3 regions of the Anaerobiospirillum sp. NML120511 genome follow, and region 3 is predicted to be linked to each of the others. Evidence: predicted binding sites of a transcription regulator. Region 3 holds the regulator's gene; each other region holds the start of a gene.
The links. The regulator sigma-54, encoded in region 3, starts transcription at its own class of promoters, with help from an activator protein. The targets are predictions, from matches to a motif close to TGGCACNGTTTTNGCTT.

Region 1: the regulator sigma-54 is predicted to act here: its motif matches at 2,447-2,463, upstream of MXE39_RS10635 (flagellin).
Region 2: the regulator sigma-54 is predicted to act here: its motif matches at 2,344-2,360, upstream of MXE39_RS04565 (flagellin).

Annotation. Positions count from the first base shown of each region.
Region 1 is NZ_JALKIK010000044.1:33,430-38,327, forward strand. It holds gene MXE39_RS10630 (flagellin) at 105-1,022, opposite strand; gene MXE39_RS10635 (flagellin) at 1,404-2,327, opposite strand; gene MXE39_RS10640 (flagellin) at 2,707-3,669, opposite strand; gene MXE39_RS10645 (flagellin) at 4,065-4,259, opposite strand; partial or broken gene MXE39_RS10650 (hypothetical protein) at 4,266-4,898, opposite strand, start outside.
Region 2 is NZ_JALKIK010000010.1:56,902-61,799, reverse strand. It holds gene MXE39_RS04570 (flagellin) at 150-1,076, opposite strand; gene MXE39_RS04565 (flagellin) at 1,260-2,252, opposite strand; gene MXE39_RS04560 (hypothetical protein) at 2,644-2,886, shown strand; tRNA gene MXE39_RS04555 (tRNA-Leu) at 3,033-3,116, opposite strand; tRNA gene MXE39_RS04550 (tRNA-His) at 3,139-3,214, opposite strand; tRNA gene MXE39_RS04545 (tRNA-Arg) at 3,242-3,318, opposite strand; gene MXE39_RS04540 (sulfite exporter TauE/SafE family protein) at 4,091-4,898, shown strand, end outside.
Region 3 is NZ_JALKIK010000005.1:69,617-74,514, reverse strand. It holds gene lptC (LPS export ABC transporter periplasmic protein LptC) at 186-752, shown strand; gene lptA (lipopolysaccharide transport periplasmic protein LptA) at 733-1,257, shown strand; gene lptB (LPS export ABC transporter ATP-binding protein) at 1,328-2,053, shown strand; gene rpoN (RNA polymerase factor sigma-54) at 2,073-3,821, shown strand; gene raiA (ribosome-associated translation inhibitor RaiA) at 4,587-4,868, shown strand.

The sequences.
Region 1 (4,898 bases), on a different contig from region 3:
CCTGGCAACAACTGCATTACAAAACAAGATATACAGACGTAAAAAAGGCGGGAACTGGGCCCGCCTCGATGAGAAAGAGAGAAAGAGAGTAAATCTTTATGTAGTTACTGACCAAGCAGGCTGAGCGCAATATTAGGGCGCTGATTAGCCTGGGACAGAACAGTCTGAGAAGCCTGCTGAATGATGTTATTCTGAGTAAGGGCAGCGGTCTCAGAGGCGAAGTCTGTGTCTCTTATGCGGCTGCGGGCATCGGACTGATTTTCAGAAATATTTGCCTGATTACGAATAGTGCTTTCCATTCTATTCTGTAAAGCACCAAGTGCGGCGCGCTTAGAATCAACAGCCTGGATCAGCTTGTCAATATTCTCCAGTACGTAGGTAGCACGAGATGCAGTTGAGATAGCAAAACGAATAGCACCACCATCTTCTGTAAAGCCTTTCTTTGCAGCGGCATCCTTAAGCTCACCTTGATTGAGACCAGCTTGAGAAGCAATTCCACTTAAGGTAAAAGCTGAGACCCAGTCGAGAGAGAGGGTGTTGCCGGCGTTTGCGCCTACCTGGAAGACCAGTTTGCCGTCAGTTGGAATAAGACCCTTGCCTTTACCCTGAAGGATGGTCTGACCAGCAAAAGTTGTCTGGTTGGCAATACGGGTAATTTCTTCGGACAGCTGTGTTACTTCTTCCTGAAGAGCGTCACGATCTTTCTGAGAGTTGGTGCCGTTAGCGGACTGTACAGCCAGCACACGGATACGCTGGAGCATGTTGGTGGTTTCGTCCAGGGCACCTTCAATAGTCTGAGCCAGAGCGATACCATCGTTGGTATTACGGTTGCCCTGGTTGAGGCCATTGATCTGTGAGGTCAGGCGGTCGGAGATCTGGAGACCTGCTGCATCGTCCTTTGCAGAGTTAATACGCAGGCCTGAAGAGAGGCGCTGGTAGCTGGTATTTAAGCTCAGGGTTGCATTGCTCAGCTTGCGTTGAGCATTGATGGACGAGACGTTTGTATTAACGTATAAGGCCATTTTTATCTCCTTTATCGCATAGAATTACCGACCTCAACTACGCAGGTCGTATCAATATCCAAGGCCTGTCTGCCTTGGAATTATTGGGCAGACCTTTATCAAATTCTGTGTAATGAAATTTAGCAACAAGCGGGCCAGATGACATAAATGTAGCCATGAACCATGATAAACGCTTTATAAATGCCGTATCTATAGCAACTTAACGATAATTAAAACCTTATCGTCAGCAATATCCCCGGCAATTCCTGGCGTTTTATGGTGAATATTTGACATGAAGTTGCCACAATATCGCTTTACAAAAATATTACAGGCGTAAAAAAGGCGGGACTTATGCCCGCCTCGATGAGAAAGAGAGTAAAAAGAATAAATCGGTTGTGTTGTTTACTGACCAAGCAGGTTGATCGCAATAGTAGGGCGCTGATTAGCCTGGGCAAGAACGGTCTGAGAGGCCTGCTGAATGATGTTATTCTGAGTCAGAGCAGCGGTCTCAGAGGCGAAGTCTGTGTCTCTTATGCGACTGCGGGCATCGGACTGATTCTCGGAAATATTTGCCTGGTTACGAATAGTGCTTTCCATTCTATTCTGTAAAGCACCAAGTCCGGCACGCTTGGAATCCACAGCCTGGATCAGCTTGTCAATATTCTCAAGAACATAGGTAGCACGAGAGGCTGTTGAGATTGCAAAGCGAATGCCGCCATTAGCATTTTCTGTAAAACCTTTTTTCGCTTTTGAATCTTTAAGATCATTCTGAGCTGTAATACCTGCCTGAGATGCAATGGCACTTAAAGTAAAAGCTGATGTCCAGTCAAGAAACAGGGTATTACCTGCGTTAGCGCCTACCTGGAATACCAGTTTTCCATCATTAGGAATAAGGCCCTTGCCTTTACCCTGAAGGATGGTCTGACCAGCAAAGGTTGTCTGGTTAGCAATACGGGTAATTTCCTCGGACAGCTGGGTTACTTCTTCCTGAAGAGCGTCACGATCTTTCTGAGAGTTGGTACCGTTGGCGGACTGTACGGCCAGCACACGGATGCGCTGGAGCATGTTGGTGGTTTCGTCCAGGGCGCCTTCAATGGTCTGAGCCAGGGCGATACCATCGTTGGTATTACGGTTACCCTGGTTGAGGCCGTTGATCTGTGAGGTCAGGCGGTCGGAGATCTGGAGACCTGCTGCATCGTCCTTTGCAGAGTTAATACGCAGGCCTGAAGAGAGGCGCTGGTAGCTGGTATTTAAGCTCAGGGTTGCATTGCTAAGCTTGCGTTGAGCATTGATGGACGAGACGTTTGTATTAACGTATAAGGCCATTTTTATCTCCTTTATCGCATAGAATTACCGACCTCAACTACGCAGGTCGTATCAATATCCAAGGCTGTCTGCCTTGGAATTATTGGGCAGACCTTTTTCAAATTCAGTTGAAAGTAATTTAGCAACAAGCGGGCCAAATGCATGTAATACGGCCTGAAACTATGCAATAACGCTTTACAAATGCCTTATCTATAGCAGGGAAATACTAATTAAAACATTATCGTCATTAACGTTCCCGGCAATTCCTGGCATTTCACGACAGGAGTTTGACATTTAATTGCCTGAGATGCTCTATAAATTTATTACAGGCGTAAAAAAGGCGGGACTTTTGCCCGCCTCGATGAGAAAGAGAGTAAAAAGAATAAATCGGTTGTGCTGTTTACTGACCAAGCAGGTTGATCGCAATAGTAGGGCGCTGATTAGCCTGAGCAAGAACGGTCTGAGAGGCCTGCTGAATGATGTTATTCTGGGTAAGGGCAGCGGTCTCAGAGGCGAAGTCTGTGTCTCTTATGCGGCTGCGGGCATCGGACTGATTCTCGGAAATATTTGCCTGATTGCGAATTGTGCTCTCCATTCTATTCTGTAAAGCACCAAGAGCAGCACGCTTGGAGTCAACAGCCTGAATAAGTGCATCAATGTTGGCAAGAGTGTTGGTAGCAACACTGGCTGTGCAGACGCCGAAGCGAACAACAGTGACGTTACCAGCCGTTGATTTAATAAGTCCTTTAGCGCCTTTATTAGTAATATCCTGGCCTTTGATTGAGGCCATGTCTGCGATACCGCTAAGAGTAAAGGCATCTTTCCAGACCAGATCCAGGGTATTGCCGGCATTGGCGCCTACCTGGAAGGTCAGGTTGCCTCCCTGGTTGTTCTGACCGACACTTGGGATCAGACTGTTTTTGTTATTGTTCTTATCGTAAGGGCCGTTGAGTACCAGCTGACCTGCAAATGTGGTCTGTCGAGCGATACGGGTGATTTCGGCTGACAGCTGGGTAACCTCTTCCTGAAGGGCCTTACGATCAGCTGCAGAGTTGGTACCGTTGGCGGACTGTACAGCCAGCACACGAATGCGCTGGAGCATGTTGGTGGTTTCGTCCAGGGCACCTTCAATGGTCTGAGCCAAGGCGATACCATCGTTGGTATTACGGTTACCCTGGTTGAGGCCATTGATCTGGGAGGTCAGGCGGTCGGAGATCTGGAGACCGGCGGCATCGTCCTTTGCAGAGTTAATACGCAGGCCTGAAGAGAGGCGCTGGTAGCTGGTATTTAAGCTCAGGGTTGCATTGCTCAGCTTGCGTTGGGCATTAATGGACGAGACGTTTGTATTAACGTATAAGGCCATTTTTATCTCCTTTATCGCTTAGTACTATTGACCTCACTTCTAAGGTCGTATCAATATCCAAGGCTGTCTGCCTTGGAATTATTGGGCAGACCTTTTTCAAATTAAGTTGAAAGTAATTTAGCAACAAGCGGGCCAACTGGCCAAAAATGCGTTCTAAAATTTTCTCAAGATGCTTCATAAATGCCATATTTATAGTACATAAGCAATAAATAAAACATTACGATCAGCATTTCGAAGTGAGATTCCCAGCAATACCTGGCGTTTTACGACGCGTATTTGACGTTGATGAGGTAAGTAATGCTTTCCAAATGGCTTAGATGCAATAAAAAAAGCGGGCCAATTGCCCGCTTTAATAAGAGAGAGAAATAAAGAGAATAAATATTTCTGATGTGATTTTACTGTCCCAGCAAACTAATTGCAATAGTTGGTCGCTGATTTGCCTGGGCAAGAACAGTCTGTGAAGCCTGCTGAATAATATTGTTCTGAGTTAGAGCTGCAGTTTCAGAGGCGAAGTCAGTGTCTCTTATGCGGCTGCGGGCATCAGACTGATTTTCAGAAATATTAGTCTGATTGCGAATAGTTCTCTTCATTCTGTTTTATAAAGCACCAAGTGCGGCACGTTTGGAGTTAACAGGCTGAATAGGGGCGTCGAAATTGGCAAGTGTGTTGGTATTGATCTGGGCGGTACATACGCCAAAGCGAATATAGTTCTGACCTTCTGCTTTTGACTGTACAAGGCCTTTAGCGCCGCCTTGCTGATCTGCTGCAGCTTTAATACCTGCCTGGTAGCCAATACCGCTTAAGGTAAACTCTGAGCCCCAGACGAGGGAGAGGGTAATGCCTGCATTAGCGCCTACCTGGAACTTCAGCTCACCTGTGTCTGGGATTAAGCTGTTTGCGTTATTCTGCTTATGGTTCTTGCCATTGAGTACCAGCTGGCCGGCAAAGGTGGTCTGCCTGGCGATACGGGTAATTTCCTGGGAAAGCTGGGTAACTTCTTCCTGAAGGGCTTTACGATCAGCTGCTGAGTTGGTGACGTTGGCGGACTGTACGGCCAGAGCGCGAATACGCTGCAGCATGGCAGTGGTTTCATCAAGAGCGCCTTCGATGGTCTGTGCCAGGGCAATGCTAATTTTGGGATGTGTTTTTTTCTTAGTGGTTACTTTTTGGGGGCGGAGCGAGGGGATTTTGGGTGTGGGTGGATGATCGGGGAGCTGAGGGGCGGTGTG
Region 2 (4,898 bases), on a different contig from region 3:
TGCAGACAGCCAGGCAAGCAGGCAGGCAGACAGCCATCCATGCAAGCAGTCATACAGGCAGCAAGGCAGGCATCCCAGCAGACAGGCACAATCCACAAACAAAAAAGGCGGGATAACCCCGCCTCGATGATAAAAGACAATGAAATCTGTTAACCGCCTAACAGGCTCAGTGCGATGGTAGGACGCTGGTTAGCCTGTGCAAGAACAGTCTGTGAGGCCTGCTGAATAATGTTGTTCTGAGTAAGAGCAGCGGTCTCAGAGGCGAAGTCTGTGTCACGAATTCTGCTGCGGGCATCGGCCTGGTTTTCAGAGATGTTAGCCTGATTGCGAATGGTACTCTCCATTCTGTTTTGTAAAGCACCCAGTCCAGCACGCTTGGAATCAACTGCCTGAATCAGTTTGTCGATGTGCTCTAAAGCATAAGTTGCTCTGGAAGCAGTAGAAATTGTGTAGCGGATTGCATTGCCATTTTTGGCATCTTTCATGAGGCCATACTTTGCATTTTGATCGGTCTGATCAGCTGACTTAATCGCAGCCTGGTCAGCGATGCCACTTAAAGTAAATGGTTCAGTCCAGTCTAATGTCAGGGTGTTGCCGGCGTTGGCACCTACCTGGAAGGTGAGCTTGCCGTCTGTTGGAATCAGGCCTTTATCCTTACCAAGCAGGATTTCCTGACCGGCGAAAGTGGTCTGATTTGCAATACGGGTGATTTCCTGGGAAAGCTGAGTTACTTCTTCCTGAAGTGCTTTTCTGTCTGCTTCAGAGTTGGTGCCGTTAGCGGACTGGACTGCCAGCACGCGGATGCGCTGGAGCATGTTGGTGGTTTCGTCCAGAGCGCCTTCGATGGTCTGGGCAAGGGCGATGCCGTCATTGGTGTTGCGGTTGCCCTGGTTGAGGCCGTTAATCTGGGAGGTCAGGCGGTCGGAGATCTGCAGACCGGCAGCGTCGTCCTTGGCTGAGTTGATTCTCAGGCCTGAGGACAGTCTCTGGTATGAGGTATTTAAGCTCAGAGTGGCATTGCTCAGCTTGCGCTGGGCATTGATGGAGCTGACGTTCGTGTTGACGTAAAGAGCCATATTCTATCTCCCTGTATGGCCCTGTTCGGCCACTGCTAATCTTCTCTTATCATCAATCATGTCCATGACATGAGCATAATTCTACCTGTCAGGCTGCAATGCCTGTGCCACGAATTTAAATATGCATAAATGCAAAAAGGCGGGATAAACCCGCCTTGATGATAAAGGGAGAAGAAATCTGTATTACTGACCTAACAGGCTCAGAGCGATGGTAGGACGCTGGTTAGCCTGGGCTAAAACAGTCTGAGAAGCCTGCTGAATGATGTTGTTCTGTGTCAGAGCAGCGGTCTCAGAGGCGAAGTCTGTGTCACGAATTCTGCTGCGGGCATCAGCCTCATTTTCAGAAATGGAAGCCTGGTTACGAATGGTACTTTCCATACGATTTTGGAGAGCACCAAGCTCAGCACGACGTGAGTCTACGGCCTGGATAACAGAATCAATGTTAGCAAGAGTAGCTGTTGCCAATGATGCAGCAGAAATAGTCCAACGGACTTCAGAATTAGCATTACCGTCTATAACAATACCCTTTTGAGCATTAACAGGGGCATTATTAATTTTTACAGCTGCACCAAGACCTGCCATTGCGGCCAGTCCAGACATTGTAAATGCCTTATCCCAATTTAAAGTAAGGGTATCGTTAGCGTTAGCACCGACTTGGAAGACAATCTTTCCAGCATTTGCGCTACCAGCACTAGGAATAAGACTTGTCTTATTATTGAGATAAGCATCAGCACCATTCTTATCAGAAACTCGACCACCATTAATTACGGTAGCACCTGCAAAGGTGGTCTGGCGGGCGATACGGTTGATTTCCTGGGAGAGCTGGGTGACTTCCTCTTGGAGGGCCTTGCGGTCAGAAGCAGAGTTGGTGCCGTTGGCGGACTGGACAGCCAGCACGCGGATGCGCTGGAGCATGTTGGTGGTTTCGTCCAAGGCGCCTTCGATGGTCTGGGCAAGGGCGATACCGTCATTGGTGTTGCGGTTGCCCTGGTTGAGGCCGTTAATCTGGGAGGTCAGACGGTCGGAGATCTGCAGACCGGCAGCGTCGTCCTTGGCTGAGTTGATTCTCAGGCCTGAGGACAGTCTCTGGTATGAGGTATTTAAGCTCAGAGTGGCATTGCTCAGCTTGCGCTGGGCATTGATGGAGCTGACGTTCGTGTTGACGTAAAGAGCCATATCCGATCTCCCTTTATGGCCTTTGACGGCCGCTAACCTGGTGTTTTATTGCATAGTCACGTTGGGACATGATCCTGTATATATTCACCATCAGCAATGTACGTGCCACAAGCACATGAATTAACACATGCGCTACTAAACTGCTTTTAAAATCTCATATATATAAGCTTCATATCGACGTACGCTCACGCCGTGCCCCCCTACACACTGTCACAGAGTCAGGCCTCTTATCCAACCACCCGTCATTATTGTGACCGTGGAGCTGGCCGGGGGTTAAAAGACTGGCAAAACGATAACAGGTGCTTTCCTGGCGCGAATAGGTCGTAAATGAATGGCTTATCTTTCATACACGAAGTGAACGCTGCAGCATAGGCCGTGCATGTGCACGATTATGACTTCATATTCTGAATCACAGGGTTTTCAGATCTGGATGATGTGGAGGCAGGCACCTGGAGGTAGCGATGTGGTGATAGCCCAGGCATTAGGATTGGGGGGTAGTGATGTGGTGATGGCCCAGGTATCAGGATTGGGAGGTAGTGATGTGGTGATGGCCCAGGTATTGGGATTGGGAGATATGAGATATGGCGCTGGGCCTGGAGAGGTGAGCATCTGGCTCATGATGGAGATGAGTTAACGGGCTTGCCGCCCTGGAGGGAGGTGGTTGTGAAATGGCCTGAATAAGGCGTTCTGGATGAGGATTTTATTTACATACACGATGTATGTATTTTCTTCAGACGAAAAAAAAGCAACCATAAGGTTGCCGAATTTCTTGCTTTAGGATGGTGCGGGAGAAGGGACTCGAACCCTTACACCTAAGGCGCAAGAACCTAAATCTTGTGTGTCTACCAATTTCACCACTCCCGCAGAGTGGGACTAATTTAATCACTGGGGTGGCTGATGGGGCTCGAACCCACGACAACCGGAATCACAATCCGGGACTCTACCAACTGAGCTACAGCCACCAGAGATTAAATCAATCTGTTGACGCTTGGCGCGTCCTGAAGGAGTCGAACCTTCGCCCCACAGCTTAGAAGGCTGTTGCTCTATCCAACTGAGCTAAGGACGCCCTGCAGGTTTATCACTGCAATTGCTTGCTGTGATGTCTCAACGGGTGCATATAATATAGACTTCAAAATTCCTTGTCAACACTTTAATTCAAAGTTTTTCCAGATTTTACAATCAGGCCCCTGAACAGCCCCAAAAGCCGCTTCTATCGGGCCTGCAGACACATTGCCCCCACATTGCCCCTGTCCTGATTTTCGGACTGTACTCCCGGCCCCATACTTTTTTCGTTAGAGGCGATGCCATGCAGATCATGCCCCGGCCGTCTGCCGATAAAGCAGCTGGCGGCGTGCTCGACCGAGGAGCACGCCTGATGCTTTCTGCATTTCCAGTATATTGGCACTGCAAGGCAATTGCTCTGAGCACAATCAAACAGCCGCCCTTGAGATCAAAGCCTGGCTCCCTGTCCCCTTTGAGTTGACCTGATGACTGCTGTCCAGCTCATGCGCATTACTCAAAACCGGGTACTGTCTGAATGTGGGGGCTGCCTGTTCCCCTTATCTATGGGGCTCAGCCACTGGTGGAGCAGAGAGTCTTTCTGGTCTCGGCCCGCACATGGAGGCTGCAATCAGCTCCGGCACGGAGCATGACCGACAAGATCATTTGACTAATAAGTGCAGTGGCGCATAATGCGCCTGTTGTTTTCTCTGCAGCATACTGACACTGCCGGGCTGCTCAACTTATGGACCGGGCTATGGGGCTTTGGTCTTTGTTTTGTGGGATTGAGATTTACTGGGAGTGGATGATGGGGCTGCCAGCTTTTATCGAGGTTAATCATGTTTGGACTTGAATGGAGTGAGCTTATCTCTACCGTGGCAATACTGGCGGTCTGCGGCCTGGCTGGTGGCTTTCTTGCCGGATTGCTGGGCATTGGCGGCGGCATTATCTTCGTACCTGTCTTTTACTACATCTTTACTTCGGCCTTTCACGTCGATCCTTCAGTGGCCATGATGCTGGCTACAGGTACTTCCCTTACCTGTATGATCCCTACCTCCATTACTGCAGCCCTTGCCCAGTACCGCAATGGCAACACCAATATGGAGACCATCAAAACCTGGGCTCCAGGCCTGATTATTGGTGTGCTCACCGGTTCCCTGATTTCATCTTTCTATGGCGGCAAGTGGCTGGTAATCCTCTTTGGCTCCATGATGCTGCTCAACAGCCTCAACACCTTCTTCCGTGCCAAAGCCAAGCCTATGTTTGACTCCCTGCCAGGCAAGCTCGGTCAGCGCATCATAGCCTTCTGTATTTCCTTTCTGTCAGTAATGCTTGGTGTAGGTGGCGGTACCCTTACTGTTCCTGTGCTCAATGCCTGTTCCGAAAAGCCTCACCGCTCAGTAGGCACTTCCTCTGCCGTATCCCTCTTTGTAGGTATCCCGGGAGCTCTGGTGCTCTTCTTTACCGGTGTAACCCCTGATAATGCCCCAGTTTTCACCATAGGCTATGTCAGCCTGCTGGCCGTAGCCTGCGTTATCCCAATGTCCATTATCACTGCCCCACTGGGTGTAAAGATCGGTAAAGGTGTATCTCCTGCCACTTTAAAGCGTATCTTCGCTGTGGCCATGTTCCTCGTATCCGTACGCA
Region 3 (4,898 bases):
TAGCTAGAATAGTGACCTGTTGGAGAAATATGAACCATCCTGTCATATCACGAGGATGAGACTGAAAATCACGGTCGGTTATCATAAGGAGCCCATTTTTATGCGGGCCATGTCCCATTTGCCGTGCAGCTCACCTTACAGCTCCTGTTTTTCTGTTCTTTACCTGTACTCCAGGAGCAGCATCAATGAGCGTTACTCTCAGATCTATTATCATTGCCGCCCTGCTGTCCATTGTAGCCGGACTCATGTACCGCTACTCAGCACTGACAGGACAGCTGAGCAATGCCGAAATTCAGGTACGCTACCCTACCTTCGAAGCCCGTGACTTCACTGCCGAGGTATACACGGACAAGGGTACTATTACCCACAGCATATTTGCCCACAGTGTAAGTTTTTACAAAAACCGTGATCTGGTAAGGACCACCGGTCTTATAGGCTTTTTCTACAATAACGAGAAGAACAATGTCTCCCAGGGCTGGCAGCTCAGGGCCGACCAGGGAGAGGTTATATTTAACAAAAAGGCCTCACTCCACGGCAATATCCGTATGACGCCCAACTTTCCTACGGCTGCCATCAAGGAAATCACTACCCCCTATGTCTACTTTGACATGGAGAAGAATGTAATCAGTTCGACATCGAAAATTACCATCAAAGGTCAGAACTTCGTTAATGAAGGATCGGACTACTCAGTGGATCTCAACCGCAAGACTTTTGTGATCAAGGACAGACCTCATGCAGTTTATTACCCATAGCAGCAGGGTTATTTTGGCTGCCGCCGTGTTAAGTCTGAGCCCGGCCTGGGCTCTTAAAAGCGATCATACTCAGCCTATCAACGTTCAGTCAGTAGAGCAGAGTGCTGATCTTCAGGCCAATAAACTGCTGTTTTCCGGAGACGTGGAAGCCACCCAGGGCTCAATCAAACTCAAGGCAGACAAGGTAGAGGTAACACGCAGTCCCAAGGGGGCGCTCAAGTCCATTGTGGCTTACGGCAACCCGGTCACCTTTGAACAGAAACAGGATGACGGACGCGTTATAAAAGCCCGCGCCAGTACGCTGAGCTACATTCCTGAGGAAACACGCATTGTTCTGGCCGGCCGTGCCTCTATCTGGCAGGGTGAGTCGCGCATGACAGGCGAGCGTATCGAATATAATATCAGCACTCAGAAAATGAGAGCATCAAACAACAACAGTCAGGGCGGACGCGTCTCAAGTACCTTCGTACCTGCTGATTTTTCCAGAGATAAGAACAAACAGTAAGGACCCTTCCTGAAAGCCCGCTCCGCCTAAGGTCAGCGGGCCTCATAACCTGTTACAAGAAAGGTCGTTTATGAGTCTCCTTCAAGCCAATCACCTCAAAAAAACCTACAAGGACCGTGTGGTGGTCAATGATGTAAGTCTGAGCATCGAAAGTGGCAGTGTTGTCGGTCTTCTTGGACCAAATGGCGCCGGTAAAACCACTTCTTTCTACATCATTGTGGGCATTATCTCTACAGAAAACGGCAATGTGACCATCGATGACGTCGATATCACTCACATGCCCATGCACAAAAGAGCCCAGGCAGGTCTTGGTTACCTGCCGCAGGAAAACTCCATTTTTCGCAAACTTACCGTTGAGGAGAATCTCCTCAGTGTAATGGAGCTGCAGAAAAAGCAGAGTCGTCTTGAAATGCAAAAGCGCGTAGACGAGCTGCTTGAAGAATTCCATATCGAGCATATCCGCAAGAGCTCAGGTATGGCCCTGTCAGGCGGCGAGCGCCGCCGCGTGGAAATTGCCCGCGCCCTGGCAGCCAACCCGAAATTCGTCCTGCTGGACGAGCCTTTTGCCGGTGTTGACCCGATATCAATTTCCGACATCAAAGATATTATCAAGCACCTGAGAGACCGTGGCATTGGCGTGCTCATCACTGACCACAATGTCCGCGAGACTTTAGACGTATGTGCCAAAGCTTATATAGTGAACGCTGGAGAAATTATTGCCCAGGGTACGGCACAGGAAGTACTGAACAACAAGAAAGTTCAGGAAGTCTACTTGGGTAAGAACTTCTCTTTATAGGATCAGAACCATGGCCGGTTTGAGAAACTCGCTCCAGTTAAGAGCAATCCAGACCCATACTTTAACCATGACACCGCAGCTGCAGCAGGCTATCCGTCTTCTGCAGTTATCAACTCTTGATCTGCGTCAGGAGATTCAGCAGACCGTTGAAACCAATCCCCTTCTGGAGATTGACGAGTCCATTGCCAATGCCAACCTGGAGTCTCTTGATGCCATGGCTGAGCGTGAGCGCATGGAGAACGACAGTGAGGTCTATGACCCGTTCAACGACGATGCCTCCTTCCAGGGTGCTGATATCGACATGGCCGGCTATGACGGTAAGAGCGAAATTGCCTCGGTAAATGAGCTTATGGGCAGTGACAGCACCATGCGTGGCAGCAGCAGCATCGAGTACGCTCCTGATCACGATGGTGGCGGCGATTTTGATGACTTCTCATCTGCTGACCATAATATGGCAGCTGATCTGGCAGCTATGGGCGATTACAGCCAGGTAACTGATACCGGTGGCGGTGACCTGCCGGACAAACTTGCCATGCCTGAGATCGATCCGGGCAGCACCTCCACTCAGGAGAATCTTGATAATCTGAGCCGTGAGGACAATTACAGCGCCCGCACCCGCAGCAAGGGTGCCGTAATGGACGATGACGGTGCCTACGAGGGCGAAACTCAGATCAATCTGCACGATCACCTGACCTGGCAGCTCGACTGCTCTCCGCTTAAGGGCCGTGACCGCTATATTGCTGAAGTTATCATTGACGGTATTGATGACTCAGGATATCTGACTGAAAGCCTTGATGATCTGCTCGCTCTTATCAATGTCACCTGGCCAGAGGCCACCATTGATGACGTCAATATCGTCCTCAAGCTTATTCAGAACTACGACCCTCTGGGTGTAGGCGCCCGCTCCGTACAGGAGTGTCTGCTCATTCAGCTCAAGGATCTGATGACCCGTGATCATAGCGAAGAGGTACGCATGGCCAATGAAGTGGTCTCCAAGTACCTTGATCTGCTGTCCAACCACGATTACCGCTCCCTTTGCTCCAAGCTGGGCGTCAAGGAAGATGTCTTAAAGAAGGTCAATGACGTCATTGTGTCCCTGACTCCACGCCCGGGACGCACCGCCATCAGAGAAAAGGCTGATTACATCGTGCCTGATGTGCTGGTAGTAAAGGACAAGGACGGAGATTACGACGTTATTCTCAACCCTGATGCTCTGCCACGTGTGCGCCTTAACGAGCAGTACCGCTCCCTTGCCTGCTATGCCCGCAATGAGCGCGAAAAGGAGTTCTTCAAGTCCAATCTGCAGGAGGCCAACTGGTTCATCCAGAGTATGGCCAAGCGTAATGACACTCTGCTTAAGGTAGCCCGCTGTATTGTTGACCATCAGAAGGCTTTCCTTGATTATGGTGAACACCGTATGGAGCCGCTGGTGCTCAATGATATTGCCCAGGAAATCTCCATGCATGAGTCCACCATTTCCCGTGTGACTACAGAGAAATATCTGTACACCATGCGTGGTACTTTCGAGCTCAAGTACTTCTTCTCCAGCCACGTAAGCACTGAAAGCGGCGGTACCGCCTCCTCAACTGCTATCCGTGCCGAGATCAAGTCCCTTGTCAGCAGTGAAAATCCGCGCCGTCCATACTCGGACAACCAGATTGCCAGCCTGCTCAAGGAAAAAGGATTCTGCGTAGCCCGCCGTACCATTGCCAAATACCGTGAGGCCCTGGGTATTGGCTCATCCTCACAGCGCAAGCGTCTGGTATAAATCCCGACCTGCCATCCTAAAAACAAAGAGCGCCTTTATGGCGCTCTTTGTTTTTGGTGGCTGCCTGATCCGGCTGCCACCCCTTGTACCAGCTTTGCCCGCTGCGCTCATACTCAGGCTAAGGCTATGGGTACATACTATGACCAATGAAGCCTGCTCTGCCCTATGGGCACCTGCCCCCTATGCAGACTGCTGTGCCTGGCAGGCACCTGCTCTGACCGGACTGGTGCAGACTGCTCTGTTTTGGAGAGCACCACTGTATTTGCAGGAAAACACGGGAGCGCACTTCCTGGTCTGAGCCTGTTATCACTGCTGGTATAACTGGCATATCAAAGGCACAGTTGAGAGCCAAAAGGCGCAGCTGCGGGCCTCGTCAAAAGTTTCAGGCAATTTGACCATATTGAGACATACATCAAATCTTGCGAACATATTTGTACACAAGGTGCTTATTTTGGTTAATATGGACTTACAGGTTGCAATACACCCCCCAGGGCACGACGAGCCCATTAGCCTGCGGTATCACCGTCGCTGACTATGATTTTTCAAACAGTTTTGCGACTACGGGAGAATACCAGGCAACCAACTGCCTTAAAGCTTCGCTTTGAGTGATAGTTTCCAGCAGTAGGAACCACTGTTACGGATAGTCCTTTTTCATACTGCACCCAACCATATCTTTTCTGGACTATTTAATGCTCAGGCATGATAACAGCGGTGGACGTCAGCCTCACTTTCGGTATCCAACAAGTTTGGATTAAGGATCAAAATATGCAGATTAACATCCAAGGTGTAGGACTCAAGGTCACAGACGCTCTTCATGAATATGTCACCGACAAATTCAACAAGCTCGAGCGCAAGGGCGATGTTATCACTTCCATCTCTGTTACCTTAACTGTAGAGAAGCTCTTACAGATTGCAAAAGCCGATCTCAGTGTAGCTGGTGGCACACTTCACGCCGAAGCAGAAGATGAGAGCATGTATGCAGCCATCGATGCCTTAATTGACAAGGTTGATCGTCAGCTTGTCAAGTATAAGGAAAAGCACGAATAAACACAGTTCCGGCTCAGAGTAATGGCTGAA